DNA from 2 places in the Virgibacillus salidurans genome. Region 1 is predicted to be linked to the other one. Evidence: riboswitches for the same ligand, from Rfam matches in the RefSeq annotation. Region 1 holds a riboswitch; the other holds the start of a gene.

Region 1 (16,505 bases):
GTTCCGTAGCTGAACCGATATGCGGCAAACATACGGTGTTATCCAATTGAACAAGCGGATGATTTGCTCGAATCGGTTCTTCTGTAAATACGTCCAGTCCGGCTGCTTTTATCTGATTTGTCCGCAATGCATCATATAAAGCCTCCTCATCAACTGTAGCACCACGTGACGCATTGATGAAAATAGCAGATGATTTCATTTTATCAAATACATCTCGGTCAAACAGTTGATTTGTATCCTTTGACAATGGTATTAATGAAACAACAAAGTCAGATGTAGTTAACAGTTCTTTAAAATCAGCATAGGTTGCCTGAAGCTCTTTTTCTGCTTCAACATGACGTGAACGGTTATGATATAGAATCGACATGCCAAAACCTTTCGCACGTCTAGCCACCGCTTCGCCAATTCTTCCCATCCCCACAATTCCGATTGTTTTATGATGAATATCAGAACCTGCAAGTAAATACGGAGCCCAATTTCTCCATAAATCTTTTTGTATATAGGTATCTGCCTCCACGATACGTCTTGCGGTTGCCATCAGTAATGCAAATGTTAAATCAGCAGTCGTTTCCGTTAACACGTCAGGTGTGTTTGTTATCGTGATGCCACGTTCTTTTGCTTCGTCAACAGCTATATTATCATAACCCACCGCCAAATTTGCGACAATTTTCAACTGGGGGGCTATATTCAAAAGCTCTTTATCAATATTTTCGCTTAACATGCATAATAAACCATCTGCACGCTTAGCCTCTTCTAGTAAAATATCTCTCGGTACTGGTTCATCTGCCTTTTCCCACATTTTAAAATCAAATTGCTCTACATATGGATTGATTATTTCATCCGGAATTTTTCTAGTAATATAAATGTATGGTTTTGTCATGTGCCACCCCTTACTCATTTGTTACAGCCAGTGTAACACAGGGATATGTAGTGATTCTGTTTCAACGTTCGCTATTTGGAAGAAATGGCGTAATTTTTTCTCGTAAATTGCTTGCTTATCGAGAAGTACTGTTATTTCTTCATGAAGCTGATCGTGTGGGAGCTGATTTAAAAATCCTTTGCCGATTACATCAAATAAATGCATGGGGAATATCAATCTTGCGTACAAGAGACGCCAGCTAAAAACAGATAATGGTCTAATGGATTGATAATCATTCAAGAATGTAATAATTTCTTGTTGATCGTTATTACCAAGCATCAACAGACGAATATATTCAGCCAAATCCCTTGTTGGATGATCATATACCAAGTCATTCGTCCACAAAACCGGATTCACTAAATTACCTGCATATCTTCTAAAAGCAATCGTACCTTGATCAGCGTCGTGAAATCGATAATCCTTTTCACTTTCCCCAATATATTGGATCGCATTTTCACTGATTCCAATAATATATGGCAGGACATCCATCAGTAATCGATGGTAATTTGATGAATGATCCAGAGCATCTTTTTCAATTTTCGTTTCAAACACAGTTAATTTATCAATCCATAATTGCTTCCACCCGCCATAGCTGGAAATGGACTGTGGTTCATAGCTATAAGCGGAACCTACTTGATGAAAATTTGCCAAGACTTCCCCTTTTGGTAAATCATTTCCTTGCTGGGTATACTGTACCTGCAGGACGATGTACTTCTTATCCTGGTGTAGGCTGAACCACTCTCCATGGACATTTGGGATCGGAATAGCAAGATGCCTGTACCCATTTTCCACTAGATAATACGCAAGTGCAGCTTGCTCCATATAGATAATTTCCTTATTATCGGCAGAAATGGTAAAATAAACATATTCGCCCTGTCTATAGCCTTCCTTACCATCCAGCACCAATTTCTCTTCTGTTTGGATAGCGTAATGTGTAGCTAGTAATTCTCTCAAAGGCAACATTATCTCCCCCATTTGCTTTTATCATTAGTATATGAGCAAATCAGGCAATTCTTAACTTAAATTCTAAAAGAAAAGGTGATCGTAGTGGAGGAAAATACAAATAAAAGCGAATTAGAACTAAAAGCTAGACAATGGTTAACTCAACGAGGCGTTCAATTAGATGATATTGCGGAGCTTGTATATTACTTACAGTCAAAATATCATGACAACTTAAGCATGGATGTGTGCAGGTACAACGTTGATCGTGTATTAACGAAAAGAGAAGTTCAAAATGCCATCTTAACAGGTATACAGTTGGATGAATTAGCCGAGAAGAAAATGCTGGAACAGCCGTTGCAGAAAACAATTGACGCAGACGAAGGTTTATATGGAATTGATGAAGTGATCGCCCTTTCCATTGTGAATGTGTATGGATCTATTGGTTTTACCAATTACGGATATATTGACAAACAAAAACCAGGAATTTTAAAGAAGTTAAATGATAAATCGACAGGCGAAGTTCACACATTTCTAGACGATATTGTGGGAGCTATCGCAGCATCTGCCTCAAGCAGATTAGCACATAGCAATGTTGATGATGCGAATATAGATGATTAGAAACAGGTAGGAAGAGCAGATTTGCTCTTCCTATATTTTTTCAATCCATTCCGTTAGACGCTGCACATGATAGGAAGGCTTTCTTTCCAAGTTGGCAAGTTCCTCGTAAGGTGTTACACCGGTAAAGACCATTAGTGTATCGATGCCAGCATGAATCCCTGCAAGAATATCTGTATTATAATTATCTCCCACCATTAATGTGTCACGCTTTGGCAGGTTTAATATCTGCAATGCCTGTTCCATAATGATCGCTTCCGGTTTTCCAATAAAAATCGGCGTGATCCCTGTACTCACTGTGATCACGGATGTAAGTGCACCATTTCCTGGTAGAAGTCCGGCGCTAGTTGGAATAGCAACATCGCTGTTTGTAGAAATAAATGTGGCACCATTGCGAATAGCTAAGCAGGCCTTCGCAAATTTTTCATACGTTACATGACGGTCAATTCCAACGACAACGAAATCACAATCCTCGTCGGTAATCGTAAGACCTTGTTCTTCCAGAGCCTGATGAATCCCTTCTTCCCCAATGACATAACAGCGAGCATCCGCTTTTTTCTGTTTAATATAAGTCGCCGTTGCCAGACTTGTCGTAACCACATTTTCAGGAGCCGACTTAATTCCCATCGCGTTCAGCTTATCGGAAACATCACCTTGAGTTTTCGATGAATTATTTGTTAAAAATAAATAGGGAATGTCATGATTATTCAAAGCATTTACAAAATCAGCAGCCCCGTCAATCGGATCAATCCCCCGATACATCGTACCATCCAAATCAATTAAATAACCTTTATATCGCTTCAACTTTTACCCTCATTTCACAACGACTCATTTGAAAATGCGTTCGCAACTCCCAGTTCGTTATCTAAGTATTTTCTTATATGTGTGCTGAAATTCGCAAAAATATCCTTGTTTCCAATAACCGTTTCTTTTAACTTGTCGTGATCGATTGACGCATAATCATTTACAATCATTTTGCGTAAACGAATCATTTCTTTATATGTCTTCTCTTCATTCTGAGGCAATACTTTCTCATCAATTAAAATATCAATAATATCTTCATATCCACCTGGATCACGCATAATAAACCCATCTATCATCATATTTCCCGCGTCTAATGTAGATTCAATTAAGACATGAACCATTCTTTCCAGGCTCAATTTTTCAAGGAAAGATTCATACTTATACCTGTCCAATTCCTGTATGATTTCATCCATATATAAAACCGTTTGTTCAATTTTACTCCGATCAACAAAATACATTGGTAACCCTCCGATTGTCATACTACCCCTTTATCATACCATATTGTGTATGAATAATAGAAGAAAACGTGGTACAGTAAATGTCAGCGATTTTAAAGGAAGTGTTTCAAATAATTATTAAATGGATGACCGTTTTCGAGGAATGCTCTCCCGGTTTGGATGCTGGATCTCCCGATTCTCTCCCCATGTTAAATAGTAAAAATTGTTCATCATATATTCTCACTTTAGGTGAAAAATAAGCACAGAAAGGAATGATCCCATATGAAAAAAAAGGAGAAAAAGAATTACTCCGATTTTTCCAATGTAGATAGTAGAAGAAACACGTTAATTCCGGAAGAATATCCGGAGGGACCGTTTGGATCGACTATTCATAAGGATGAAAAAGTAGAAGGGAAGTCAACACCATGGAGAGAGGGTCAAAAACGTGATAGTGCTTTTGTATACCCTGACAGGGATTTGCATGATGATCTTCCTAGACAGACCCCAGGTGCGCATCCTCTCCACGATGAGCCAGGCAATCCGAAAGAAAAGGAGTAGTAGTTCACAACCGGAACTACTACCCCTTTCTATTTATCCACCTTTTTTAAAACAAAATAGGCACAGCCGAAATTACAGTATTCATACAGATAATCGTCTAATGCAGCTATTTTTATATCCGGTGGTGCTTTCTTATTATGATCATTGTAAAAGCCCTTAAGCCTCAATTGTTCGTAACCCCAATCGCCTACAATATAGTCATATTTGGACAAGATTTCTGAATAACGTTCTGTAAAAGCCTCTTCTTCAAATCCATCTTTATTATTCTCGATAATTTCGTAATTTTTTCCATGTAATTCAATCAAAGCTACTCACCTCGCTTAAGCTGTCTATAGTTTATCATAATTCATGCACACAGACTAGAAATAATTTCATGCATGAATTGGCGTATCTGTACAGACACTATAAAGGAAAATTGTAACCTGAAGGAGGGAAATAATGTATTCGAAATTTTTTATATCAGTTGTTTTCATTGTGCTATTTGCACTAGCTGGCTGCGGGGATACGAATAACGCCGGAGATGATCCAAATGAGGCTGAACCTTTAAATCCAACCAGAGAACAACAACCACCTGTAAATGAAGAATTAGACGAAAAGATAGGCTACGTTCGATATACAAAGGATCAAGTTGATAATGACCGAGAGAGAAATCGTAATATCACATTAGATCGTAATGAAATGGCTAATACGATTACACGCGTTATTTTACGAAATGACGGATTTGAGGAAGTTGCAACACTTGTTACAGATGAGGAAGTACTCATTGCTTATGAAAAAGATGAAGATATAGATGAAAACAACGCAGCTGACATTGCAAAGAAAACAGCAATGTCCATCATGCCGGGATTTTTTGAAGTATATGTTTCAGACAATGAGGTATTAATTGAGGACATAGAAAGCCTGTCTAATTCAACTACTGAAAATCGTAATTATGATAATACAATCGACCGGATTATCGAAGAAATGGAAAAATCTCCACAAGGAAACGATTAAATCAAAGAAACGTACGTCACCGGTCAGGGGGTGAAACTAAATGTTCAACAGAAAAATGCTTATCTGTTTAATTATCATGATGACTATGTTCACGTACTCCGGGGCTGCTTTCGCCGAGGAGAAAGATGAGGATATTTATGATAAACGAATGGCTCTTTTCAAAAAAACGGAAGCCTTAACTCAAATACCTTGGTATTACTTGGCTGCAATTGATAATTATGAACGGAACATACAGGAGGATCCCGATGACGAACAAGCCATTTCCATTGATATTCCACCTGAGGTCTGGTTTGGTATTGGAAATAGTTCAATGATTAAAGATGAACGGATAATTGAATTTTTTAGTGGAAAAGGAAAAGATGGAAATGGCGATCATAAGGCAGACCCAGATAACGCGGAAGATGTGTTGTACACGATGGCCAATATCTTGCTTGAATACGGACAGACGGAAGATGATATAAAGATTGCCCTGTGGAACCATTACAAAAGGGATCTCACCGTACAAACCATCATGAATACGTCCAAAGTATTTAAAAAGTTTCAGGATATTAACTTAACAGACCGGAGTTTTCCTGTTGATACCCAATATAATTACAGCTACAACAACACATGGGGGGATAGGCGTGGTTTTGGCGGCCTGCGGATTCATGAAGGAACAGATATATTTGCAGACTACGGAACACCGGTAAAGTCCACTACCTATGGTGTTGTGGAAATGATGGGATGGAATTTGTATGGCGGCTGGCGAATTGGCATACGTGATATCTTTAACATCTACCATTATTATGGGCATATGAGCGGATATAATGACGACTTAGAAGTAGGCCAGGTAGTACAGCCCGGCGATGAACTTGGTGGTGTAGGATCCACTGGTTATGGGCCACCTGGAACTTCCGGAAAATTCCCGCCACATCTGCATTATGGCATGTACCAAGATAACGGGGAACGTGAATGGTCATTTGACCCTTATCCTTTTCTACAAAGATGGGAACGAATGGAAAACGAATGAGAAAAAGAGCCTCTACCCACATGGTAGAAGCTCTTTTGCTTATTTTGACTTTTTCACAGCATAGGTAATACTTGCTGCTAACCCACCCCAAATGATTACCATACCAAGGATCATAACAAAAATTGCTCCACCGGTCATTTTATTTTTTCCTCCCTTGATTCAGATTCTTCATTCGACTGCTTTGTTGACTTCCATTTCGTAAATGACATTGCTATACCTACAATTAGTGCAGCCGCGGCTACAGCCCAACCACTGTACATAATAAAGGCATCAGGATAACCTTCATAGTTTCCGGTTGGTGTATCAAACTGCTGGAATAAATTTCGTGTAAACAATTGATACATCATAAAACCTAAGACAATTGGTGTAATAACGGTTAAGCTGATCGTCCACCAAGAGCCGAGACGAATATCTGAAAATTCATTGGCATGTGATTGAAGTCCCTTCAGTTCACGCAAGAACCATGCAATCATTATCACTTCAACTAATCCGAGTAGTGCCACACCGAATTGGTTAATGAAGTAGTCTACAGCATCCAGGAAGTTTAATCCCCCCTGTGTAGCATACAAAAACGAAATAAGCGCTGCCAATCCACCGCCAAATAATACCGCTTTTCCTCTAGAAATTTTGAATTTGTCAGCTAAGCCTGCAACATATGTCTCTGTAATTGATATTAACGAAGATAATCCCGCCAGGACCAATGAAGCAAAGAACAGAAATCCAAACAACTCATTCATAGCCGGGAACTCATTTATAATCTGCGGGAAGACTACAAACGCTAATCCCACACCACCAGCAACCACTTCATCTACAGGTACATTAGCCTGCATTGCCATAAAACCTAGAACACCGAACACACCAATACCTGCTAGCAACTCAAAGCTCGAGTTTCCAAATCCAACGATAAAAGCGTTATTGGTGATGTCGGATTTTTTCGGCAAATAACTGGAATAGGTGATCATAATGGCAAATGCAATGGATAAACTAAAGAAAATCTGTCCATATGCCGCTACCCAAACGTCTGGTGACAATATACTACTGAAATCAGGTGAAAAGAATGCATTCAACCCTTGCATTGCACCAGGTAATGTTACCGCCCGAATAACGATAATCAAAAAAACAATGACTAATGCAGGAATAAATATTCGATTCGCCATTTCGATCCCTTTTTTAACACCTGCAAACAAAACACCTAATACAACAATCCAAACAATAATTAATGGAATAAGCACACCAGGAACAAAACTTCCTATCTGACCAGCATCAACTAGATTTAAATGTTCATTAAATAAGAATCCTTCTGTATCTGACCCCCAACTTAAATTAAGCGAAAAGATGGAGTACGATATTGCCCAGGCAATAATAACAGAGTAATACGTAGAGATTACGAAAGCTACTGCAACGCCCCACCAGCCAACCCATTCCGTTTTTTTATTCATCCGTTTAAACGTTAATGGAGCTGATCCGCGGTACTTATGACCCAATGTAAATTCCATAATTAATATGGGAATACCTGCAGTTAATAAAGCGAATAAATAAGGAATAAAAAATGCTCCCCCACCATTTGCATAGGCTTCTGCAGGGAATCGCCAAATATTACCAAGACCGACAGCTGACCCGACAGCAGCTAAGATAAAACCAGCTCTTGTCCCCCATTGCGAACGTGTTTCCATGTAAAGACCTCCCTTTTTAAATTTTTCCCTTGTTATAACTTAGTGTATGTACAACTATAACAAGGAATGTTTAAATGTTTACTTTTTTCTGTTATTTATTATATAGGTACTTTATGACTATGTCAAAGCAATTTTAATATTATTCTTATTATTTTTACTTAAAAAGCATTCTTGCATCATGTAGATGCAAGAATGCTTTTTTACGCCTTATTTACTTTTGATTTATTTATAAAACCGATGACTATCCCGACACCAATAATAATTATCAAAGTAACAATTAGGGCCAGTACTACTTGATTTGTTAAACCGATAATCAAGTAACCAATGCTTGCTGCGGCTGCCGCTATAATGGCATATGGCAATTGTGTTACAACATGATCAATATGGTTGGACCCTGCCCCTGTTGACGAGAGGATCGTTGTATCGGAAATAGGTGTGCAGTGATCGCCGAATACTGAACCGGCGAGTACCGCAGCTAATGACGGAAGAAGCATATTAATATCTGTAATCGCCGTTACTTCAGCAGCGATTGGCAACATGATTCCGAATGTTCCCCAAGATGTGCCTGTGGCGACTGCCATGAGTCCCGCAATAATGAAGAATAGGAACGGCAGCATAGATGCACTTATTGAAGCATCGGTAACAACTTGCGCTAAAAACTCCCCTGTCTCCAGCGTACCAATGATAGAACCGATCATCCAGGCCAATACTAATATATAAATAGCTGGTATCATTGTTTTTATACCTTCAATAAATATTTTTAGTGCTTGTGCCCTTGGTTGCTTTTGTTGCAAATGGAATGCGTAAGACGTTAATACTGCTATTAATCCGCCAATGAATAAAGATAAATTAACATTCGTATTAGCAAACATCGTTAGTATCGTAACATCACCTTCGCTCGCATTTGCTCCTGTTATAAGCATGGAAGCGACAGTTGCTACAATAAGAACGCCAATCGGTACTAATAGGTGGTACACTTTTCCATCATTATGCGCATCTAACGCATCCCCTAAATCACCTGGTACACTATCCTGCTCGGGGTTAAGGAGCTCACCTTTTTCAACAGCCCTTTCCTCATGCCTGCGCATTGCGCCGATATCCATTTTATAATAAGCTACTAAAAACACAAGGAGGATGGCAGCTAATGCATACAGATTTAATGGAATCATTTGAATAAATGCTGTTATCGGTTGAATATCTGTAATCCCATTAACGGCAAACAAACCGCCAAGAATACCTATAATATACGCGCCCCAGCTCGAAATTGGTGAAAGTACGGTTACTGGAGCCGACGTTGAATCAATAAAATACGCAAGTTTTGCTCTGGAAATCTTATGACGATCTGTTAATGGACGAGCAATTTGACCAACAGCAAGACTGTTGAAATAATCATCTATAAAAATAATCAGGCCAAGAACAGGGGTTACAATCTGAGCACCGGTCCTTGTCTTCACATGCTTTACCATCCATTCACCAAATGCTCTACTCCCGCCGGATGCTTGCAGGAATGCTGTCATAATACCAAGTAATAACAGGAAACTGATAAGTAGAATATTTCCTGTGTTTAGTGCTCCATCCAAGACAAATATTTCATAAAATACCGTTCCTATTTCTTTTATTGTATCCCAGATCGCAAAATCATGAATAAATAATGCGCCAATCAGAATCCCGGCTCCTAGTGAAATCAACACTTTTCTCGTCAATAAAACAAGAATAAGCATAATGACAGCTGGAATAATTGATAAGATGGTTCCTTCCATTACGGTTACCTCCAATATTTTTTGTATGCATGGAGATAAAGTTAAACGGAGCATAATGCCTTTAAAAAAAGCCACAAAAAAAGACAATGATAGAAAATAACCTACCATTGTCCTGCAATATACGTTATCCTCCATTTCGATCGATAGTTCTCCATGCAAATTAGCTTAAAAGCATGACAGTACATCTCTTATTCAGGAGATATACCAGCAATAATAAGTTTGACACTTATTACACTTCGGCAAACAATCCTTTCATCAACAATCACAGGTGTCATTCTCCTGTTGACTACTCCTATTATTTGCACCTCTACCTCACCGATCTGAGGTTCATTATTAAACTTGTGATATTATTATACTAAACTTTTATTCATCCTGCAAGTCATCTCTTGGTATTGCAATCGATGGGTCATCACCATCTCCCCCATAAAATTCGGGAACATCTCCAAGAATTGTGCCTGAGTCAATATGAATTCTTGTACTCACCTCTGTAACCTCGGTTATAAAAGGGATGACAATCTGCACATCCGCTTCGACCATTAAATAAAGATTGACCAAAGCACCATTTATCCCGAATGGCTCTATTTCATGAATGACATCAGTTCTCACACTTCCTGCAAGTTCAAGATTAACAGGAACAGTCGGACCTAAATTGGCAAGGATTGTATTACCGGTTGCTTGCCCTATTGGAACATCTACTACAGTCGGATCCAGTTCGACATAGGTTGATTCGTCGTCTTCATCAAGTGGTTCCTCAAGGGGATTGTCAAAGGTAAGTGGCTCCCCTCTATTCATCCTGTAAAAAAACTCTTCCACCCGATCTGTCGATACCCGATTTATTTCATTTATAACGTTTGAATTCCAACCATATATCGTTACATTTCCTTCATTATCTGTGTTAATATCTGCAACCTCTTCAAAATCATAGTCCTCTGAAAATCGAACAGCGGAATTGATGGCACGTGTTGCAAATTCTTCTGTTTTTGTTTCTGCTATTTCCATTAACGTTGGTGTGATTCCTCTATTAATAAACCATATACTGAAGGATACAACGACAACAAACATAATCATTGTAATAACAAGTAAATTTTTACCTGGAGGTGGTGTCTTATTTTTAAGAAATCCCATCCGCTGTCTCAACATAAAAACCCCCTTAAAACAAACTTATGCTTGTTTTGAGAGGGTTAGAATTTAAAATTATTTTTAAACAAAAATGCCCCCAACTTGGGAGGCACCTGCAATTTAGGATATTTTAACCAGGGCATCCTTACCGATCATGCCTTCTTCCCAGCCATATGCTTCCTTTGAAGCATCCGTGATTTTTGCCAGTGGAGCGTTTAGTAATTCATCAATGGTACGTACACCTTCAGCTCGACCGGCGATCACCTCACGCTTTCTCAATTTCTCATTCTCGTTAAAGAAGTCCACATCCAAAGCCGCACACATAATGTAACCTACATCATTTGAAATCACTAATAAATTTGTCTTCGGCAATTCTACCTTAACTGCTGTAAAAATAATCCCCTCTACCTCTAACGGATTCACTGTAATCATGAAAATTAAATGCCTCCTTCGTGATGACACTATATGTGTATGCACAGGTGGGGCAAAGTGTCACGATTCATCGCCAAATTTATCCCGCAACGTATCTGCCAGCAAATCCCTCAAAAATTCTGGTAAAAAATAACGCTTCGTTTCCGATTTAGCTATCTCAGGAAGCAGTCGGCCAAATGTGAATGTATCCGCTGTTGCAACAGCATAAATACGATCAGATTCCAATGGATAACCTTGAAACGTAACATCTCGAACATATTCTTCTCCAGTCTCATGCATAGCAGTAACCACGTGTAATCCTGAAAATAACATACGTCCAAGAATCTCTCCACGGAAACCGAAGCCATTTAACTTCAATTCCATAAAATCCTTCGTAAAGCTTGAGCGAATCACCTCGAGTAACTCATCACCCGACAGCTCAACGACAACCGGATTTATTGGATGTGGACAAATACGATGAATGTCCTTATACGTTACATCACCAGCAGGAAGCTGATCTAATAAGAGGCCCGAATTTAACATAGCACAATCCGCCTTCGTCCAATCCTTTAGCGTATTGGTGAGTTCCTGCATAATCTTGGTATCCTTAAACCATCTTATCTCAATTGGAGAGGTAATGTGAACAACCTTTTCCGCTAAAATTTCATCCGCTCGTCCCTCAAGTTCAAATAGCTTTTGTTCTGCCTTCATGTCTTTTGCAAGATGGGTGATATCGGTCGTATATGCTTCCTTTTTAACAAGTTCTTGACGTTCGTGATCCCATGTTAAAATAACCTCACCAGCAAAGGCACAATGTTTCCCAGCAGCTGTAATCACCGTATTGTTGACATATTCTCCCGTACGCAGCAGATGATGGGTATGGCCACCAATGATCACATCAATATCTTCAAACCTGCGAGCAATCTCCTGGTCTTCGTTAAGTCCTAAATGGGACAGCAAAATAATTATATCTGTTGATTTTTTCAGCTGTTCCACATATTTTTCCAGTGTTTTATATGGAGGTTCTACATGCCAGTCAAGCAGTTCATAAAAGGCATTAAACGGAGCCGTTAAACCAATCACGCCTACTTTCACCCCGCCAACGGACTGAATTTTTACAGTTGGCTGAAGCCAGTCAGGTTCATCGTCATCCATACTGTGTAAATTAGCGCAAACGACCTGAAATTCGGCATCATCATATAAATGAAAAAGATCATCATGCGCTAATGTGATCCCTTCATTATTGCCAAGTGTCGCTAAATCATAGCCAACATCATTCATTACCGCAACATTCGCCTTCCCCATAAAGGCTTCCGCTATTGGGTGAACACGATCAACATGATCTCCAATATCGATTAACCAGCAGGATTCATTCGCGGCTTCCCTGCTGGCTTTTGCCTCTTTGAAAAAGCCAGCAACACGCGGCCACTGGTCAAAATTACTATGTAAATCATTTGTATAATAGAAATAAAGTTTCTCCTGCATATGTCATACTCCTTAAGCCAGACCTTGAAAAATCATGCGTAAACCAATAAAAATCAATAAAATACGAAATATCCACACAAGGGCTTGTCCTGTCAGTTTTTGATTTACAATCACACCGAGCTTAGCCCCAAGCCACGCACCAGGAATAAAAAAGAAAACATATTCCCATGCAATGTGCCCAAGCGCAATATGTGTACTCGCGCCTATGATACTTACAAATAGAATCATAAACATAGAAATCCCTGTAGCAATATGTATCGGAATTCCAAATAATAATATCATGGCAGGCACCATAATTGCCCCTCCACCAATACCAAACAATCCTGAAAGTGTACCCACAAATAACGATATGAAGAAAGCCAGCCAGATTGAGACACTGTAGATATGAGTCACGCCATTCACATAAAATTCACGCTTTACTCGTCCCTTACCATCCACAGATTGAGATCCCTTTGGCTTCAGTTTTACAAAAAATAGGAATGACATCACAATCATGACCAAACCGAAATATAATAGAAAGTTATCCGCATTAAAAAATTGATTTAACCAAGATCCCAACACACTACCTGGAATACTTCCTGATAAAAATAACAAACCGGTTTTATAATCCAACCGTCTTATTTTATGATAAGCAATTGTCGATGATAATGCTGTAAAAATCATTGTTACGAGGGAGATGCCTACAATAGTTTGTGGTGTCGCCCACGCAAAGGAATCCATAAAACTACTCAGAAACAACAAGCTGGGTATGAGGATAATCCCTCCACCGAGGCCCATTAAACTACCTAAAAAAGCAGTCATTACTCCGATTAAAACACATATGATAAAAACCAATGGTTAGCCCTTCTATCTTTCATATACTTCTCATCCTATATTAGCATTGATTTACGCTGATTCCCATTCAGAGACATTTTAACTTGTTTTCAAAACAAAAAAGCCCGCAGACCGCGAGCTCAATTTATTTTATGAAACTATCCAATCAAATCTTCTACATTAAGAAAACCACCCAACTCCCCATGACATATATACGAAGCTCTACCTCGCATCCAAACATGCCCATGTTCATCCCATTTTACAGTCAAATTACCGCCTGGAAGATGCACAAGTATGTCTTGATTTTGATCAACCAGATCGTTTAATGTAGCTGCTACGACAGAAGCACAAGCTCCTGTTCCGCAGGCCATTGTAATTCCTGAACCTCTTTCCCATACCCGGTAATCCATTTCTACCTGATTTTTTACATGAACGATCCCTACATTCACACGTTCCGGAAATAATCTGGAATGTTCAAGTCTTGGTCCAACCTCTTCTAGCGGTATTTCTTGGACATCATCAACAAACATAATTGCATGGGGATTTCCCATGGATAAACAGGTTAATTTATATGCTTCTTCGCCAAAGGTATAAGATTCATTAACAGCCGAAGCAAAGGCATCACCTCTCATTGGGATCATGCCTTTTAATAGTTTCGGTGCTCCCATATCCACAGTGATATATTCTACCGTTTTATTTTTACCAACATCCACATGAACACCTACGATTCCACCCAACGTTTCAATCGTAAAATCAGGTGTGGCCGCATACATGTGATCATAGAGAAACTTTGCCACACAGCGTAAGCCATTTCCGCAATTCTTCGCTTCCGAACCGTCTTCATTGAAAATCCGCATTTTAAAATCAGCCTTTTCCGACGTGCAAATAAGGATAATCCCATCAGAGCCAATTCCAAAATTAACATCGGAAATTTTTCTGGAAAGTTCGGGATAGTCCTCTTCTCGCAATGAATTTTCCGAATTATCCAATTGGTCAAATAAGATATAATTATTTCCTAAGCCATGCATTTTCGTAAACATCATATTTAATCCCCCCTTAAAAGATGAAAGTTACCGTGCTTAACCGTGATTTGATTTTATCTAAGATACGTTCTTCTTCCTCTATTCCATTTGCTTGAAAGGTTACCGAAAAGCGAATGAATGATCCTGCATCATCCCATGGGACAGTTGATAATAACAATTCCTTTATTAAGTATTGGCTAAATTCCTCTGCTGAATGGAATTCTGGTCCGCCCGCGACTGCTTTTGGAATCCGTGTATATAAGAAAAAGGATCCTTTTGGCTTTTCAACATGAAACCCTGATTCACGCAATACGTTTACTAAAAATGAATGGCGACGCGAATATTTAGCAGCCGTTTGCTCCGTGATTTCCGGATGTGCTAGAGCATAGGCTGCAGCTTTCTGAATTGGAATAAATTGACCCGAATCATAGTTATCTTTTACCGTACTAAATGCGGAAATAAGCTTAGCATTTCCTGCGACAAAACCAATTCTCCATCCAGTCATATTGAAGGATTTTGATAAGGAATGCAACTCGATTCCTACCTCTTTTGCCCCCGGGATAGATAAGAAACTAAGCGGCTTCTCATCAAACACAAGTGCAGCGTATGCCGCGTCATGGATAACAATCAATTTATGCCTTTTAGCAAATTGGACAACCTCTTCGAAAAATGCCTTTGTTGTCACTGCCCCAGTTGGATTATTAGGATAATTTAAGTAGAGTAATTTTGCCTTTTTCAATGCATCATCTGATAATGAATCTAGCTCTGGAAGAAAGCCGTTTTCCTCTATTAACGGTAAACAGACTACCTCTCCACCTAAATATTCTGTATGCGTACCGATAACCGGATAGTTTGGTGTCGGCATAATCGTAATATCACCAGGATTAATAAATGCTGTCGGAATCATGGACAAAGCTGATTTTAAACCTATCGCATGGTTTATTTCTGTCTCTGGCTGTAGTTCACCTACACCAAACACATCTTTCATATAAGTCACTGCAGCATGCTTAAATTCCTCGGTTCCATTGTCAGAATAAAAACGATTTTCCGGTTTACCTGTTTCCTCAGCCAACTTTCGTACGACCGCTTGGTCAGCCATTGCATCCGGTTCACCAACACCAAGATCAATTAATTCCATTCCCGGGTTTGTTTGTATTGCTTCTTTTTTTGCTCTTTTAATCTTTTCAAATTTATATACTTCCTCTTTTAATCCAAATTCAGCCCCACCTATGCGATCTGCAAAAAGCGCTTGAATATAATCTGTCATCACCATTTTGACGCCTCCAACCGTTTTGATTTCTTAGTTAGTAGCTTATCATTTTAAAATGATAATGAATTTAGATCCTTTAGCTAAATATTTGTACTTTTTGTAGGAAGTTTATAAATAAAAGAGGCTACCAAGAACGTGACTTGATAACCTCTAACGTATTTCAGAAGGATTATGGCCTGTGTATTTTTTAAATTGCCTACTGAAAAAGTGTAAATCATTGTATCCAAGTGCAGACGCAGTTTCTGTTACTGTCATTCCAGAAAAATAAAGTAAATGTTCTGCCCGTTTAATCCGGGAATGAACAATATAGGTCTTCACCGTTTGGCCAATAATTTGTTTGAACTTTTGAGAGAAATACCGTTCTGATAGATTTGCACGTGCTGCTAAACTTTCAATTGTATGTGGCCTCCCAGGATGTAGTTGAACATAATTAGCAACTTCCCTAATCGTTTCAAGCATATGATTTGTACCTTCTAATCGTTCCTTCTTTTCCATCTCTTCTCGAAGAAGCCGAATCAACAGCTGCTTTAAAATTAACTTTGCTTCGATTTCTGTACCATAAGCCTTTACTAAAAACAAACGAACATATTGTGTTAATAATGATTCAAAGCTAATCATGTCTTCGATAATCCTGTGCGAGGAGGGCATCTTCTTCAAACTAGCTGCCTCGTCAAC
Region 2 (16,505 bases), 1.2 Mb from region 1:
CCAGCTACAATAAGCCGCTGAATCTCTTCAACCACCTGCTCATACATCGGCTTCGGACTCGCTTGCGACACATGGATCAGCACATCGAAACACCTCCTTGGAAACCTTATCCGTGTATATATTATATACACAGTATACATGATAGTATATGTTTTAGCAAAAAAGAAGCCGGGAGCGGTTTTCCTGCTTCCTTATGAAGCAAAAGAATCATCTCCGGGCTTCTTAACACTACAACTTTATGACAAATAAAAACAGCCAAGACTCCTGTATTCATAAGGATTTTTGGCTGTTTTTATTAATTTTAGCTGAAAAAGTCACAAGAATATCCGCTATTACTTGATGCAACAATAAAAATTAATCAAAAAGGTAGAAAACTAGTGTTCTTTCCAAAACTTTATAGTATAATAGACTCAGACAGTGAAGCAGTGTGAGGCGCACATCCCATAACAGAAGGGAGGTGTGGCAGTACATTCCCAGGAAAGAAAAGGGGTGATTGCCCGTGATACCAATCGAAAATACACCCCGAGTTAATGATTTTATCTGCAATTCTGGCAGTATTGATTGTGGACGGCCAAAAACAAAAGTAATTACCCTGTAGACTCAAATCTGGGGTAATTACTTTTCATCCTCAAGTCGCCGCACTTTGCGGTAACTGTTTAGAGTCGTAAGTTGCTGCTTACGACTCGTTTTTATTATTATCTTCTTATTTTAATTATATGCGATTATGTTAAAGAATACAACTTTTTTATACAACTTCCCGAACTGAATCCGATATACAAAGCAGGGGGGCTGGTTCTCCCGCTTTCTAAAGAAAGAAGCAAAATAACTATCCCCATACTTCCAACTTCACCACAAAAGATTTACAATAGAATAAGTAACAATTTTAAGGAGGACGTTCCATGGGACTATTCGATGGCGTGATGGGGAATGCATCTGAAATGGATGCTCAGGAAGCTGAAAAGGAGCTCACAGAATTACTCAGCACTACAGAAAAAGTAGAACACGCGTATAAGCTGATACGCGATCTGATGGTTTTTACAAACAAGCGTCTAATTCTAGTCGATAAACAAGGAGTTACCGGGAAAAAGGTAGAATACCATTCGATACCATACCAGAATATCACCCATTTTTCGATTGAAACTGCAGGTACATTTGATATGGAGGCTGAACTGAAATTATGGGTTTCAGGGAGTGCCGAGCCTATTGGAAAAACATTCAACAAGCAGTTAAGCATTTACAAAGTACAGAGCGTATTGGCAGAATATGTTTGCTGAATACAAAAAGGGCTGAACCTCCCAAGATCAAGGTCAGCCCTTTTATTACTAATTATGCTGCAACAGTTTCTTGGTTTTCTTGTTCTTCCGTTTGGTTTGTCATACGGTTTTTCAAGAAAGGAAGTACCCATCTGTCTAAGCCATATCTACCTGCATTATAACCCGCAATCATTAGAAATACGGTGATGGCAACCATTTGCGCGTTTGTGCTTACGGTTCCGCTGAACAGGAATGCGAAATTCATTGTGATACCCATTAGTGCTGCAAAATTAGTGAAAAGACCCAGAATAAGTGCAATACCTACCAACAATTCGCCCCACATTACTATGATTGAAAAAAGTTCCGCGTTCGGCAGTGCTACTGCTTCCAGGAATGTCCCCCACCATGCTTGAACCGTTGCTCCCTCACCGGTTGAGTTGGCAATGGCACCTTGGATAAAACCACTAGCATCAAATTCTCCACCAACAATTTTCCCATATCCACCTGTCACCCATTGATACCCAATATAAATCCGTAAGAAAGCTAATATTCCAGCTACTACTTTATTATTGCGAATGAAATCCATAATCATCATTTCCATCTCCTTTTATTTTTATGTTCAGTATTTCACAATAAATTATGAATGTGTTTCTTTATTACAATTACATCATAGCATGATCATAACTTCATGAAAATAACTTTGTTCAGTATTTCACAATTTGTTAATAAAGTTGTGGCAAAATGGTGAACAACCGGGTAAAGGCAGCTATGCTTAAAAAAAATAAAAATACCCTTGACTTACAGCGAAAGTATTTTATACTGTTTATATACACATACACAGTAATACAGTTGAAAAGGAGGGCACACCATGCAAGACTGGAAACAAGCTTATTGGCTGGCTACATTTGAATGGAAGGCTTCCATAAGGGCCTTTATATGGACTTTTCTATTCTTTGCTGTTATTGCAGTATTTTTCTTACCGTCATTTAGCACTTATTTAGAAAATGATTTTGCTGGGTTTGATTTACTTTTCATTACTCTGTTTGCCCTGTTTCCAGCCTGGTTGAGAATCAAAGAATTTCAATACCAGAAGATCAGTGGAGAAATTTGGGCATCACCAGCATTAATCATGTTAGCACAATTACCTGTTTCAAAAAATGTATTAATCAAAAGCAGATTCATCGTTTACGCTGCCTATTCCATTCCATATAACCTTTTAATGCTTATCGCGCTATATATTGTAAACCCGCAATTCCAAACGATGATATCACCTATGTCACACATTGCCTTTGCTATCATTTGGCTCGCGATCGGAATTTATGCTGGTTTCGTCATGCCCGCAAGTGACGCAGGAGATATAGTGAATACGAAAATCATGACATTTCACGGTATCATTCTAATCATAGGCGGATTGTTATTTATTACGTTTATTCATTTGCTTTTCGGCAATGGTCCTGTTTATTTAACAATTATTGCAGCCCAAGATTGGCCGCTCTTATCATCCATCATTTCGATATTATTTGCATTCCTTGGAGTTCATTATTGGCAGCGTTATATGAAAAAGCAAATAGATAAAATAGATTATCTCTAATGAGCCATTTCACAGAAAGGGGTGTGTACCGTGGAGCTGCCAATTCGTCTTTCTAAGGATTCACGAGAACCAATCTATCACCAGATCGAAAAACAGCTTAAAGCATTGATCGCTGGTGCCCATCTTCCTGCAGGTACATCACTACCTTCCATTCGTGTGCTTTCCAGGGATTTGGAAATTAGTGTGATTACCATTCGTCGCGCCTATCAAAACTTGGAATACCAGGGATTTATACGAACGACACAAGGAAAAGGTACCTTTGTTGCGGAAATAGAGGATTCTCTTAAACAACAAGTAAAGATATCCTCTGTCTATGAAACCATTGAAAAGGCAGTTGAAACAGCAATTAATTATGATTATACCATCGAGCAGATTGAAGAAATTTTTCATGAAGTGTTGATTCGACAAAAGAAAGGAGAGTAAGAGCGATGCAACCATTTGTACAGATCAAAGATTTAGAGAAAAAGATAGATGAATTCCATCTTGGTCCGATTGATTTAAGCCTTGAACCCGGGACGATCACTGCCTTAGTCGGTAACAACGGCTCCGGAAAAAGTACATTGCTGAAGCTAATCATGAATCTCGCAACGCCTGATAAGGGAAACATCGAAGTCTTTGATGCCTTTGTCTATGGGCATGATGAAAGCTGGAAGTCTAAAGTGTCCTACCAGCCGCAAACTGTGATTGGCTGGGATGCCTATAACGGAAAAACGTTGAGAGATCTAATTTCGCCATTGTACCCTAACTGGGACGATGCGTTATTCGATAAAATGGTAAAGCTTTTCGATATCCCGTTAAATAAGCGATTCGGGAAATTATCACAGGGAGTCCAGCAAAAGTTGAACCTGGCTTTAACTATTTCAAGGAATACACCGATATTACTGCTGGATGAACCAACATCTTTCATGGATATCCCTTCTAAAAAGCATCTGATGGACATATTAGTGGATTGGATGGATCAGGGGGAGCACGCCATTATTATGGCAAGCCATCAATCAGCAGATATGATGAAACTTGTAGACTACTTATCCGTAATAAAAAGCGGAGAGATGATAGGAATCTTTGAAAAGGAGGCATTAACAGAAAGCTTTAAACGCTATTGGGTTGTCAGTTCGCTTCCAAAAGCACACATACCAGGTGAAGTTTCCCGGGAAAATCAGCAAATCCTTTCGAATCAACCTGAGGCAACGGAGAATTATTTCCTGGAAAATAATTTGGAGTGGGCAAACCGGACTGCGCTGGATTTGGAAGAAATTATTACGTTGTTGCTACAGAGGAAGCACGGGGATGGTTCTTTTGCATCTTAAAATTAGATATCTTGAGGAAACTTGAGAACCGTTGCTGTGCTTCTTGATTTTTTGTGCTTGCGCTTACCGTTACGTTATGCCTTATGCTCTATATATAAGGAGCTGACAAAATGTATACAATTAGTGAATTCGGAATGAAAACTGGTATCTCAACGAGAACACTGCGCTTTTATGAGGAAATTGAATTGCTCTATCCGAGTGAACGCAACACGAGTGGTCATCGTCTTTACGGACTTTCGGAACTAGCCACGCTGCAACAAATTCAATCGTTAAAATTCATCGGTTATTCACTTCAGGAAATTAAGAACTTTCTTGAAGAAAAAGGTGCATCAATGGACCATTTGGAATCTTCACTGCCCCTACAAAAGAAGCTGTTAATGGAGAAAAGAGATGAGTTGAACCGGGCAATTGATTCAATCGATTATGTGCAGGGATTGCTTAAGGAAGGACATTCGATGACATGGCGGCACTTAAGTTCCTTGCTCCAAAGTATTGAATGTGAAGAGGATCAAAAGGAATGGATGAAGGAGTATTTCTCTGAAGAATTCGCTCAGCAGTACTTTGATCTTACGAAAGAACAGCGACAAGAGCTTGATAAAGATTGGATGTTGATCTTAGCAGACGTAAAAAAGCTAATAAAAGAACAACGTGCCAGCACATGCTCCTGAAGCGAAACAAGTAGTCTTTCGCATGCTCAAACTTCTCTCAAAATCCATGCCAGAAGAAGAATTGCTCAATTACATGAATAAAATTGAACACACAGTCGAATCAGGTAAGATGGATGATTTCAATTTTCCAAGCTTCTGGACACCAGAGGAAGAAACATATATAGAAGAAGTGATGAGAGCCATTGAGCAAGAGATGGAAGAGTAGTGTTTGAAGACAGATGGGAGGCATGATTATTTCTACTGATCTATATTACTTTTACCATAGGAAACCCCTTTAGAAAAATTACATCCAAAGGGGCAATATAAACAGTTAGTCTTTATTTCAAACCCACACACTTCGATGGAGAATTTGTAATTAGAAAAGTTGGCTTTGTTAAAGGGGTTATTAGAAAGTGTTCTTTGCTTTATTAGAATCCCTTATACTTTGAAGTGCAATCCTTTACGGCAAAAGCTCATAGCTTGCACTTATGCGGTAAGAAAGTAGTTATACTTTCTTAACTGCCAAGAAACGATATCGTACGATCAAATTAGAAAGGGGAAAACATATGGAAACAATGCTATCTGTTGAAAAGTTAGGAAAATCTTTTAAAGACAAACAGGTTATCTCAAGAATCTCCTTTGATGTACGTAAAGGAGAAATTATGGCAATCCTGGGACCGAATGGTGCCGGGAAATCAACGACCATTCGCAATATCATGGGGATCATGTACCCGGACGAGGGGACGATTACTTTTCAAAACAATGCGGCACAGGAAATTCCGCGTCATAAAATCGGCTATTTGCCGGAGGAGCGCGGTCTGTACAAAAACGTAAAAGTCATGGATATCCTGCTTTATTTGGCGGAACTCAAGGACTATCCGCTTGATAAAGCGAAAGAGCGGGCACTTGCCTATTTGAAAAAATTTGATCTGGAAGGAAAAGAAAAAGTTTCAGTAGAAGAACTTTCCAAAGGGATGGGGCAAAAAGTTCAATTTATAGCATCCGTTATTCATGAGCCAGAGCTATTGATCTTGGATGAACCTTTTTCCGGACTTGACCCGGTCAGCCAGGAATTGTTCAAGCAAGAGATTCGTAATCTTGCAAGCAAAGGTACAGCAATTCTCCTCTCATCCCATCAAATGAACCTAGTTGAGGAAATGGCTGACAGGTTGTTCATGATGCATCAAGGTCAAAAAGTGATCCATGGAACGATGGATGATGTAAAGACACAATATGCGAATTTCAAATGTACCATACGCGGAAAAAATGACCTCGGGGAACTCGAACGCATACCACAAGTACAGCGCGTGAAGCAAAGTGAGGAAACGTCGGTTCTTTATTTATCCAATGATGTGCAGCCATCCATTTGGTTGAAGAATTTGCCGGATCACATTGTCATTCAGGAATTAGCTATCGATCGTATTTCCCTACATGAAATATTTATCGATATCGCAACAGACAGAAATTTAGTAGAGGAAGCTGGTGAATTACATGCATAACACAACGAAGGTTGCTAAATGGGAAATTAAACGCAATATGAAAAACAAATCCTATCTTATCGGATTATTTTTGACACCTGCTATCTTTCTGTTTTTCTTCATGATGCCATCTATTTTCGGTGGATCGGATGAGGAAGAAGCGGCATCCACAACCGTTTTTGTAAATGATCAACTCGGTGTGTATGAACAAATGGAACAAACCGCAGAACAATCCGGTTTCGACTGGGAGTTGCAGCAAACCGATGTGGAAGAGTCTGATGTAAATGCTGCGCTGGAGGATGAGGAAAACACTGCCTACGTATTTGTAGATGAGAGTTCCTTGGAAAATGGCGTGGTACCAGTCTATACAAGTAATGAAATGGATCAATTTTTTACCAATCAAGTGCAAGCATTAGCAGCGCCAATTCAAGCCATGAAATTGGAAGAGTTGGGTTTGAGCGATGAAGAAATGGCGGTCGTCTCAAGTGGTGTTGTTTTTGAAGAAACAACAGCAGGTGACATGGAAGCTAGTGAATCCGGAGAAAGTACCGACACCGGGATGGCAGCGGATAATCTGATGGAGCGAATCGTTCCTGGTGCCTTTGCCATGGCGATCATGCTTTCGATTGTTTTGACAGGGATGGCGATATTCCAAAGTGCCTCCCAGGAAAAGAAAGACAAAATTGCTGAAATCATTCTATCATCCTTAACACCTGGAGAATTGATGCAGGGTAAAATTGTCGGCTATTTTGTATTAGGGCTTATTCAGGTCGTCGTCTTGACGGTATTTATTTTACCGGTACTTGTATGGCAAATAGATGTACCGATTCTGGAATATCTATTCGTACCAGAACTTCTCTTGTTGATTGCTATCGCTATTCTAGGCTATCTGTTGTTCGCTTCTATTTTCGTTGGAATTGGCGCAACGATGTCAGATGTGTCAACAGCAGGGAACTTCCAGGGCATGGTTATGATGCTGCCATTTTTGCCAGCTATTTTTATCGGACCAGTAATAAGTGATCCAAGCGGCTTCGTAGCACAACTCGGTACCTATATTCCATTTACCTCTCCAGGCGTGTTACTGCTCCGCCTCTCGCTGCTGGAAGAATGGCCTTGGATGGAAATCCTTATCGCCATCGCTATTTTAGTTGTGAGTGTCTGGGTCTTCATGAAACTGGCAGGAAAAATATTTAAGACAGGTATTCTTATGTATGGGAAGAATGCGACGCCGGGTGAGATTTGGAAGTGGATCCGAGCTTAGTGTTTATATCTGTAATATGATCTATTAAGTGGCATAATGAGTGTAAGCAACAACCCGTTACCCTTCAAGGGGATGAATGCAAATATAGAATAGACCTCCACTTGGCTGTTTAACTCAAGGGGGGTCTATCTTTGTGATCCCGTGATTATCCCAACAAGAAATTAATCCATTCACTCATATCGTAAGGCTTCAATAGGATCTAACTTAGAAGCTTTATTAGCATTCCAGAAATAAGACCTAATCATGAAGAATGGTTACTATTTTCCCTTTCTATTGAGACTTTCCAAACAAACGAATGCAGTAGCTATTGCAATTTCAGTATCGGTCCGGATACGACTATGGATATGTTCGGCTTGGCGACAAACAAGAAGGCGAAAAGCCAGCCTTAACTCCTTATTCCAATGGTTCTACAGAAGTTGAATTGCTAAAATTTTTATAAGCTATATAAACAGAAATGCCTGAACCGATGAGAAATAAAATGGAAACGATAAAATTCAGTTCCTCCAAGGATAAGGCTTCTCCTGCCGTTGTATCTTTAGGATTGTTTGCTCCAGTTCTTTGCGTGGACGACATTATGACACCCCCAAATGTTGTTCCCTTTTATTAAACTATTCAGCAACGAAATATCTGATTATGTATTTGACACGCTTGTATTATGATACAAGTCCATCAATCTAAAATCCCCTTGATCAGCTCTCGATAATCTGTTAGTATATTATGTAATTTCATAACATACCTTATCAGATCGATGAGGTAGAGGCGCGGATGGTAAAAGTAGTCAATTGGAGTATGACATCGATGATGATTGATGAAAGGATTATTCGCCGAAGCATAATAAATGTCAACCTTATTATTGCTGGGATGTCTTTAAAGAAGGGACATACTGTCATGCGTCGTGCATGGAGAACTGCTGATCGAGATGGAGGATAACGTCTATTGTCAAACAAGGATAGGTTATTTTCTATCGTTGTTTTTTTGTATTTTAAAAGGGTTTGTACCTATTAAAATAGCAATCACCACTCAAGCTCTCTCCGTGAACACCCAAACAGTTTCACCACCAGCTTCTCAGCACTGCTTCATACATTTCTACAATTTATCTATTCAGCCGATAACGGAGGAGAGAGCCATCATGAAAAAAATCTACACCAATGGAAATTTTTATACATTTGATTCTATTAAAGCGAACGTTCAAGCAGTAGTGGTTGATAATGGTCGGTTTATCGATATGGGGACAACGGAAGACATGTTGCTCCATTGGAAGGAAAATGGTAGCGAAGTCATCAATCTGGAAGGCAAAGCCGTTACACCTGGTTTGATTGACAGCCATCTTCACCTTTCACAAATTGCTAGTAAATTTTTGAATTTAGATCTGACAGGTATGGCTTCCAAACAGGAAATGCTGGATCAAATCGTGACGAGGACAACGAAGCTAAAGCCCGGAGAATGGCTTGTAGGAAGCGGCTGGGATGAAAATCTTTTTAGCGATGGGTCGCCCATACCTGCCATTCATGAGCTGAACCAGGCCGCGCCGCATAATCCGTTATTTTTATCCAGAATCTGCGGACATGCATCTGTAGTTAATACGAAGGCTTTAGAGGTGATTAACTATCATCCGGATATGAGCCTCCCTGAGGGTGGGGCGATTGTTTTAGATGAAAACACGAAAAAACCAACTGGGCTCGTACTTGAATCGGCCTCAGAGCTGTTCAAACAGCATATCCCCGCAAAATCCTATGAGGAGCTAAAAGGTGCGATGAGACAGGCAATTCAATTTGCACTGGAAAAGGGATTAACAAGTGTACACTCAAACGACCCTCTCTATTTAGGCGGACTCGAGCAAACGTATCGAATGTATGATGAATTACTGAATCAGGAAGAGCTCGGACTACGCGCAAATCTATTAATCAATCATGATTTTCTCGATGATTTAAGAGATATGGGCATGTACGTGGGATACGGAAATCATACGTTGCAAATCGGCGCGGTAAAATTATTTGCTGATGGCGCATTTGGAAGAAGGACTGCTCTTTTATCAGAATCTTACGAGGATGACCCGGAAAACTATGGAGAAGCAATGTATAGCCAGGAGGCAATTTTCGATATTGTTAAACGATCCCGTGAGCTGTCCATGCCTGTTGCTGTGCATACAATCGGCGATCAAGCGCTCGAAAATGTATTGGATATTTTGGATCAGTTTCCGGCCGCTAGCTACCGTGACAGACTTATTCATACACAAGTATTGCGAGAAGACCTAATAAAGCGACTGGCGCGACCTAGTCGGATTGCCGATATCCAGCCACGTTTTCTGGCCGCGGACTTTCCATGGGTAAAGGATCGACTTGGCAAAAAACGAATCGAACTAGCTTATGCATGGAAAACACTGCAATCTGCTGGTGTTATTTGCGCGGGTGGTTCAGATGCGCCTGTAGAGCCTGTTGATCCATTGCTTGGCATTCATGCCGCAGTAACAAGGAAAGCACCTGGAGAAAACCATGATGGCTGGAATCCAAAAGAAAAATTAACAATGCATGAAGCCTTCCGCCTATTCACGGAAATGGGCGCATATCCAACCAATGAAGAAACCGTAAAAGGAACGATTTCAAGAGGGAAATTAGCGGATATGACCGTGTATTCCAAAGATCCGTTCACGTTTGCAGACGCGGATGAATTGTTAAATACAGACATTGAAATGACAATCATCGGCGGAGACGTCAAATACCAGAAAAATACAACGTCCTAGAAAGGAGTACTATTTATGGAAGCTTTATTAGAAAATGTATCTGCCTTTTTATGGGGATTGCCGCTGATCCTCACCATTGTTTTTGTGGGATTATTCTTTACATTTAGAAGTAAATTTTTTCAGTTCATCTACTTGCCGCATATTTTGAAAAAGACATTTGGAAGTCTGTTTAAAAAGAAGGAAGCCGGTTCAGGGAAGGGAATCTTATCATCGTTTGAAGCAGTAAGTACCGCAATAGGAGGATCTGTTGGTGTGGCAAACATTGGTGGTGTCGCAACGGCAATTGCTGTTGGTGGACCTGGTGCGGTATTCTGGATGTGGCTGTGCGCATTGCTCGGCATGATTATAAAGACGGTAGAAGTAACCTTATCTGTTTACTACCGGAACACAGATGAAAACGGCGATCCATACGGCGGCCCTACGTATTATATGGAAAAAGGACTTGGTGAAGAGCGAAATTTTAAATTCTGGATGATTCCTGCATTTATTTTCGGCATGGGTATCTTTTCAACATTCTTTATCACCATGCAAAACTACACCATATCTGAGGCGATCAGTTCTACCTTTGATATTGGTATGATCCCTGCTTCCATTCTGTTTATTACCGTTCTTTATTTTATTATTTACGGTGGCATCAAACATATTGGCAAAGTAGCATCCAAACTGGTTCCGTTTATGGTTGTATTTTATATTCTTTGCGGATTGTACATCATTATCAGCAACTTCGGCCAGATCGGTGAGGTTTTTTCCCTCATATTCACGAGCGCCTTTGGAGGCACCGCTGCCGTTGGTGGTTTTACGGGAGCCGCGGTTGCGCAAGTGATTCAAATGGGGATGGCCAGGTCGGTGTACAGTAATGAAGCTGGTTGGGGAACCTCCGCGATGGTCCATTCCACAGCGAAAGTTGATCATCCAGTAAAACAAGGAGTCTGGGGCGCATTTGAAGTGTTTGTAGACACGATTATTGTATGTACGATTACTTCATTTACAATCATTATCACTGACGTATGGTCTTCCGGCTTGTCCGGCGCTGATTTGACGCTATCCGCATTTGAAGTTGGAATCGGTGAGACAGGAAGAATCATTATCACCCTGTGCATTTTCTTATTTGGTTTAACCACCCTCAGCGGCTGGTTTCTCTATTATGAGATCCTGCTTCGGCATTTGCTTAAAAATAGAAGGGAAAAATTAAAAAATGGACTGCTCACCTTTTTCAAATGGTTTTATCCTATACCCGGCATGCTGATGGTCGTTTATGCCGCCAGCTTTGGAATCCCGGGGCAAACCGTCTGGTATTTCGCGGATATCACCTCTGCGATACCGACATTTATCAACGTGGTCGTGATTTTGATTTTGAGTAAAAAATTCTTTGAGCTGCTCAATGATTATAAAGCGAGGTATCTTGGAGTTGGGCAGGTGGATCCTGATTTTGTGTTGTTTTATGAGGATAAAGAGAAGCAGGATGCGGAAAGGAAATTGATGTGAATGATGGGAGTAACGGCCTGGTGGACGATTCTGGGCTGTTGCTTTTTTTCGTTTGTTCCGCGTCAGGGTGATTTGTCCAGCGGTTGCGGACCTTTGTCCGCGGTTAGAGCGCTTCGTCCAGTGCTCACATTCGTTTGTCCAGCGAACAGAGCGACTCATTTCGCGGTCGAGGTCTTTCGTTCCGCGCACAGAGCGGTTTGTCCCGCGATTAGAAATTAACATAACCTTCCCTCTATTACCTATCCCACATCCCCCACCAATATCCCTGCCACAAAACGTCAAAAAGTGCTATTCTACCTATCGCTTCTAGTCCATCCGAATTATTTTTGTCAAAATATGGTTTGCCTTCTTCTTGATTAGGATATAATTAAGTAATATTATTAGTTTAATAGTATTCATTTTCATATCATACAAAGGAGGTTCACATGAAGTTTATTCGGTATTTTACAGTTGGAATGGCTTTCTTGCTATTTTTATTTCTATTTATCCCAACAAGTCAGGCAGAAAATGGAGATACGTATGAGGTAAGTAATACGGTGAACGTTCGAAACGCACCAGCTGCAGGCGCAGAAATCATTGGCATGTTAAGTAAAGGCGACACCATTGTTGCTTTTCAGGAGCAACATGGCTGGGTGCAAACCTATTACGCGGGTGAGGAGGCCTGGGTCGCGAAACACCATTTATTCCCAATAGTCTCTTCAGTAGATACAGTAGCTTCAGAAAACGCATCCGAGAAAATTACAGTCACGGCAAATAATGTTCATATTCGTACAGGTCCGAGCACGAACCATACGATCATTGGAAGAGCAGCATATGGAGATACATACAATACCCTAGACACAGCTGGGGATTGGCATAAAGTTTCTTTAGCCAATGGATCTACAGGATGGATTGCTGCATGGTTAACGGATTCAACGACTTCATCCGAGGAGACGGTGGCGGCGCCAACTAGCAGTGAATCAAATGACACTGCTGCCGAAAATGAAAATTCTTCCGGATCACTGGAAGGATATACGATTGTCCTTGACCCAGGTCATGGCGGAAAAGATCCTGGTGCTATCGGGCTTAATGGTATATATGAAAAAGACTTGGCTATATCCACAACCGACAAAGTGGAGACTCATTTGCTTGATGCCGGTGCAAATGTAACTGTAACGAGAACGGGTGATTATTTTATTCCGCTTGATGAGCGGACGCAGATTAGCCACGGAAACAATGCAGATGCGTTCATTAGTTTGCATTATGACGCTTTCCCGATTCTATCGGTAAATGGAGTAACCACTTACTTTCATTCCAATGGAACGGACCGTCATTTAGCAGAGGAAATTCAAGCTTCCCTCGCCTCAAAAGTAAATTTGCAAGATAGAGGAGTCTTACAGGGGGATTACCGTGTGCTACGCAATAATAATGCTCCATCCGTCATAACGGAGCTAGGATTTATTACAAATCAGAGTGATCTTGCAACAGTACAAACAGCAGATTATCAAAACAACGTAGCACAAGCTATTACGAATGGATTGAAGAATTATTTTAATGAATAATTGGAAGGGAAATCCGCCCTCACTTTGCTGAGGGGCAGATTTCCCTTTTCTAATGCAGCCATTTCCCGGATCTCATCTTTGGTGTTTTGGGAGAGGCTGCTTTCCCTTTGCTTAAATCCTGAGCACCTCTTTCCATATTAATCCGAACATATAATTCATGCATGATTTCTTCCATGGTCACATTATCCGGTAGGTCTTTAATCATTTTAATTACTTCATCTTTGGTGTTCACGTAATTTACCTCCCTTTAAGGCATATAACGTCAGTATAACATGATCTACTACCATAATTCGCTTTCCAGATATCAGCGACAATAAAGATGCTCCATTTGATTGAAACAAATCCGCATTGCTTCGAGTGGAAATGCAGTCTACTCAGCAACTCGTTCAAAAAAGGGCGTAAAGTTATTGAAATGTCATAGACTAATAAGTTATGTCTTGCCAACAATGATGTGACAGCTTTCCTGAGTTATCCATACATTTATATCACAAGAGTAAATTACTCGAATGTGATGGTAGACAGGATCGATTCAAAGTTTTGTGCTGGACGACCAGACAATTTCTCGATATCTCCCGTAACGATATCGAAGTCACCATTTGAAAAGTTCTGTTGGATACTCACAACAGCAGAAACGACCCCTTCTGGAAGTTCTGCCTGCTGAAGCTGCTCCCCGAGTGTCTCGGCAGGCAGTGTTACGTACTTCAATGATTTACCACTTGCTTTAGCTATTTCCTCTGCTCTCTCGGCACCAGTTAGGCTTTCTGGTCCAGTTCCCGTATAAATTGCGCCATCATGACCTTCACCGACAAGTAGACCGGCGGCTGCTGCAGCTAGATCGTCACGAGAAACAAAACTTACTTTGTTTTCAGTGATACCAGTAAGTGCACCTTGTGCTAGGGACATCTTTGCTTCGTCTATAATAGACTCTGCATAGTAACTCATGCGTAGTATACTCCATTGGTTAGCTCTTTTCATCAAATGTTGTTCGCCGGCAAAGTATTCAGCTGCGATGTTCGTTTTCTCCACATTTCGCGCCCCAGCAGATGACATAAGGACAATGTGAGACACACCAGCAGCTACGGCTTTGTCAATAGCTGTAATATTCTGCTGTGCACGACGACCGATCTCCATGTCGGTGGAAGGTATCAACAACAGCCTGTCCAAGCCACTGTAGCCTTTAGAAAGTGATGACGGTTGATTATAATCCCCGAATCTAGCTTCTACACCTTCACGTTTTATTTTCTCTGGAGAGCGCGAAATGGCTACAATACGATGCTCATTGGACCGCTCCAATAAATAGTTAACTACCGCTCCACCCAATTGTCCGCTTGCACCACTTACACCAATTTTCATCATTTATTTACCTCCAATTTGTTATTATGTTTCATTTTTCTAAAGTTCTATAGCCTTCGCCATCTTAGAAATAGGTTATCCCCATGTTAAATCACCCCAAAACTAGCACGCCTATTGATAAAAATCTTTTCCATTAGCTGATCTGGGCTGCTAACTGCAAGCATTTCTCATTAACCCCCCTACATGCCTCCTAGAATAAACTTCTCTTTACTTAGCATCTTTGCCGTTTACGATAGATAAAGAAAAAATACAACAAACGATAGAATTGCCAGGAATAGAATCATAGCTGTATCCTTAAAGGCATCCTTTACTCGAATATGTGTAAGAACTCCTCCTATACCACTAATGGCAAGTAGAAGTGTACCCGCCTTATTTTCAAGTTCTTTACTTCAACACCTATCGATTATCCAACACTTGTTGTATAATTAATATAACAAGCTGGAAAATTTGAAGCAATAGACAATATTGCACTTCTATCGCTTAAACGACAGATTGATAAAAACGTCTAAAAAATAGGAGGAAATTAAATGGCAAAACAACTGGATCCACGAACTATCCGTACACGTAAGCTTATAATGGATGGATTTATCGAGTTAGCAATGAAAAAAGACTTTAATGACATATCCATTAAAGATATAACATCTGTAGCAACGGTAAATCGTGCAACTTTTTATAATCATTTCTATGACAAATACGATCTACTGGAAAAAGTGTTAAGTGAAAGTATGATGAGGGAAGTGATTCAAGAAGTAAGTACACATGGGGTCATTCACGAAGAAAGCATGAAATCAATCTTTTTATCCATTATTCAGGCCCACACATCACTTAGTAATCAATGTTCGCGAAGTTATGAGGCATTTACACCCCAGATAGAAGCGATATTTAAAATGGAACTTCAAGACTTTTTCTCAGAGTGGGCCGGGATCCAATGGCCTAATCAAAACAAAACTGAAGTAAAGGCATTCGCAGTGATGCTAAGCTGGGCGCTGTATGGAGCCGCGATGCATTGGATGCAAAATCAAACGGAAAAACCAGAAGATTACATTAAGCAATTAATGCCTTTCATTAAAAATATGGATAAAGAAGATGTAAAATAATATAGGTTTATTACTAAATTTATCTAAGTATAAAAGAGCCTGTTTTTTATAACAGACTCTTAAGAGTGCTTTTTCACAATCTCCATTTATTTTACCATAACTATTTAATATCTTAAGGACGATCTTCCGCAAAATGGTTCAATTGAGGAACATTCCTATTGTCACGCGACACCAGCCATTTACAAGCTACTCACCCGGATACATTTCCCGCAAAAACGCAACCGATTGCTGTATCAACGCCTTTAACACATCCACATCAATATCTGCTACCTTATTGATATACACACATGCCTTACCTGTCGTATGTTTACCAAAGTCTTTTAATAATTCTTCTCGTTGCTCGTCCCCTGTTGCAAAGTACAGGCTGATTTTTGCCTTTCGTGGTGAAAAGCCGACCAATGGTGCATCGCCTTCGTGGCCAGATGCATATTTATAATGATAGGAACCAAATCCAATGATGCTCGGCCCCCACATTTTAGCTTTATAGCCTGTCGCCTCTGTAAAAATATCTACTAATCGATACGCATCTTCACGTTTTTTAGGACGCTCAACTGTTTCAATAAATGCCATAACACTGAGATCGTTTTCTTTCGTTTTTAGTTCATACATCGCTATCCCTCTCATTTCCTAAAAATCAATCTCCCTGCTTGCCCTTCGCTATTTTTCTGTAAATCAGAAACCCAGCCAGACCAATGATTCCAAATACGATAAGCACAGGTAAGCTTCCAACCACAAAAACAAAAATCCCCGAA

What was found. Region 1 has a riboswitch for lysine ahead of KFZ58_RS12330 (Na+/H+ antiporter NhaC family protein). Riboswitches for the same ligand answer to the same signal wherever they lie in the genome.
Region 2: linked by a shared signal. The riboswitch ahead of KFZ58_RS17840 (amidohydrolase) and the one ahead of KFZ58_RS12330 (Na+/H+ antiporter NhaC family protein) in region 1 are both predicted to bind lysine.

What each region holds. Positions count from the first base shown of each region.
Region 1 is NZ_CP074373.1:2,383,102-2,399,606, forward strand. Features, by position in the region: gene KFZ58_RS12275 (2-hydroxyacid dehydrogenase) at 1-880, opposite strand, end outside; gene KFZ58_RS12280 (YutH/CotS family kinase-like spore coat protein) at 902-1,882, opposite strand; gene KFZ58_RS12285 (phosphatidylglycerophosphatase A family protein) at 1,967-2,479, shown strand; gene nucF (5' nucleotidase NucF) at 2,510-3,280, opposite strand; gene KFZ58_RS12295 (DUF86 domain-containing protein) at 3,295-3,738, opposite strand; gene KFZ58_RS12300 (hypothetical protein) at 4,000-4,275, shown strand; gene KFZ58_RS12305 (YutD family protein) at 4,305-4,580, opposite strand; gene KFZ58_RS12310 (YhcN/YlaJ family sporulation lipoprotein) at 4,714-5,268, shown strand; gene KFZ58_RS12315 (M23 family metallopeptidase) at 5,309-6,277, shown strand; gene KFZ58_RS12320 (methionine/alanine import family NSS transporter small subunit) at 6,317-6,415, opposite strand; gene KFZ58_RS12325 (sodium-dependent transporter) at 6,412-7,950, opposite strand; gene KFZ58_RS12330 (Na+/H+ antiporter NhaC family protein) at 8,151-9,710, opposite strand; lysine riboswitch at 9,847-10,028, opposite strand; gene yunB (sporulation protein YunB) at 10,074-10,835, opposite strand; gene KFZ58_RS12340 (YunC family protein) at 10,950-11,261, opposite strand; gene KFZ58_RS12345 (bifunctional metallophosphatase/5'-nucleotidase) at 11,322-12,725, opposite strand; gene KFZ58_RS12350 (sulfite exporter TauE/SafE family protein) at 12,738-13,559, opposite strand; gene dapF (diaminopimelate epimerase) at 13,697-14,581, opposite strand; gene KFZ58_RS12360 (LL-diaminopimelate aminotransferase) at 14,595-15,833, opposite strand; gene KFZ58_RS12365 (helix-turn-helix domain-containing protein) at 15,981-16,505, opposite strand, start outside.
Region 2 is NZ_CP074373.1:3,574,702-3,591,206, forward strand. Features, by position in the region: gene KFZ58_RS17785 (GntR family transcriptional regulator) at 1-83, opposite strand, end outside; gene KFZ58_RS17790 (PH domain-containing protein) at 900-1,274, shown strand; gene KFZ58_RS17795 (DoxX family protein) at 1,327-1,845, opposite strand; gene KFZ58_RS17800 (hypothetical protein) at 2,122-2,844, shown strand; gene KFZ58_RS17805 (GntR family transcriptional regulator) at 2,875-3,267, shown strand; gene KFZ58_RS17810 (ATP-binding cassette domain-containing protein) at 3,273-4,151, shown strand; gene KFZ58_RS17815 (MerR family transcriptional regulator) at 4,262-4,819, shown strand; gene KFZ58_RS19245 (hypothetical protein) at 4,893-5,024, shown strand; gene KFZ58_RS17820 (ABC transporter ATP-binding protein) at 5,365-6,297, shown strand; gene KFZ58_RS17825 (ABC transporter permease) at 6,290-7,537, shown strand; gene KFZ58_RS17830 (hypothetical protein) at 7,931-8,110, opposite strand; lysine riboswitch at 8,284-8,455, shown strand; gene KFZ58_RS17840 (amidohydrolase) at 8,667-10,277, shown strand; gene KFZ58_RS17845 (alanine/glycine:cation symporter family protein) at 10,293-11,762, shown strand; gene KFZ58_RS17850 (N-acetylmuramoyl-L-alanine amidase family protein) at 12,188-13,303, shown strand; gene KFZ58_RS17855 (hypothetical protein) at 13,353-13,535, opposite strand; gene KFZ58_RS17860 (SDR family oxidoreductase) at 13,802-14,659, opposite strand; gene KFZ58_RS17865 (TetR/AcrR family transcriptional regulator) at 15,184-15,753, shown strand; gene KFZ58_RS17870 (DUF1801 domain-containing protein) at 15,940-16,362, opposite strand; gene KFZ58_RS17875 (DUF4349 domain-containing protein) at 16,388-16,505, opposite strand, start outside.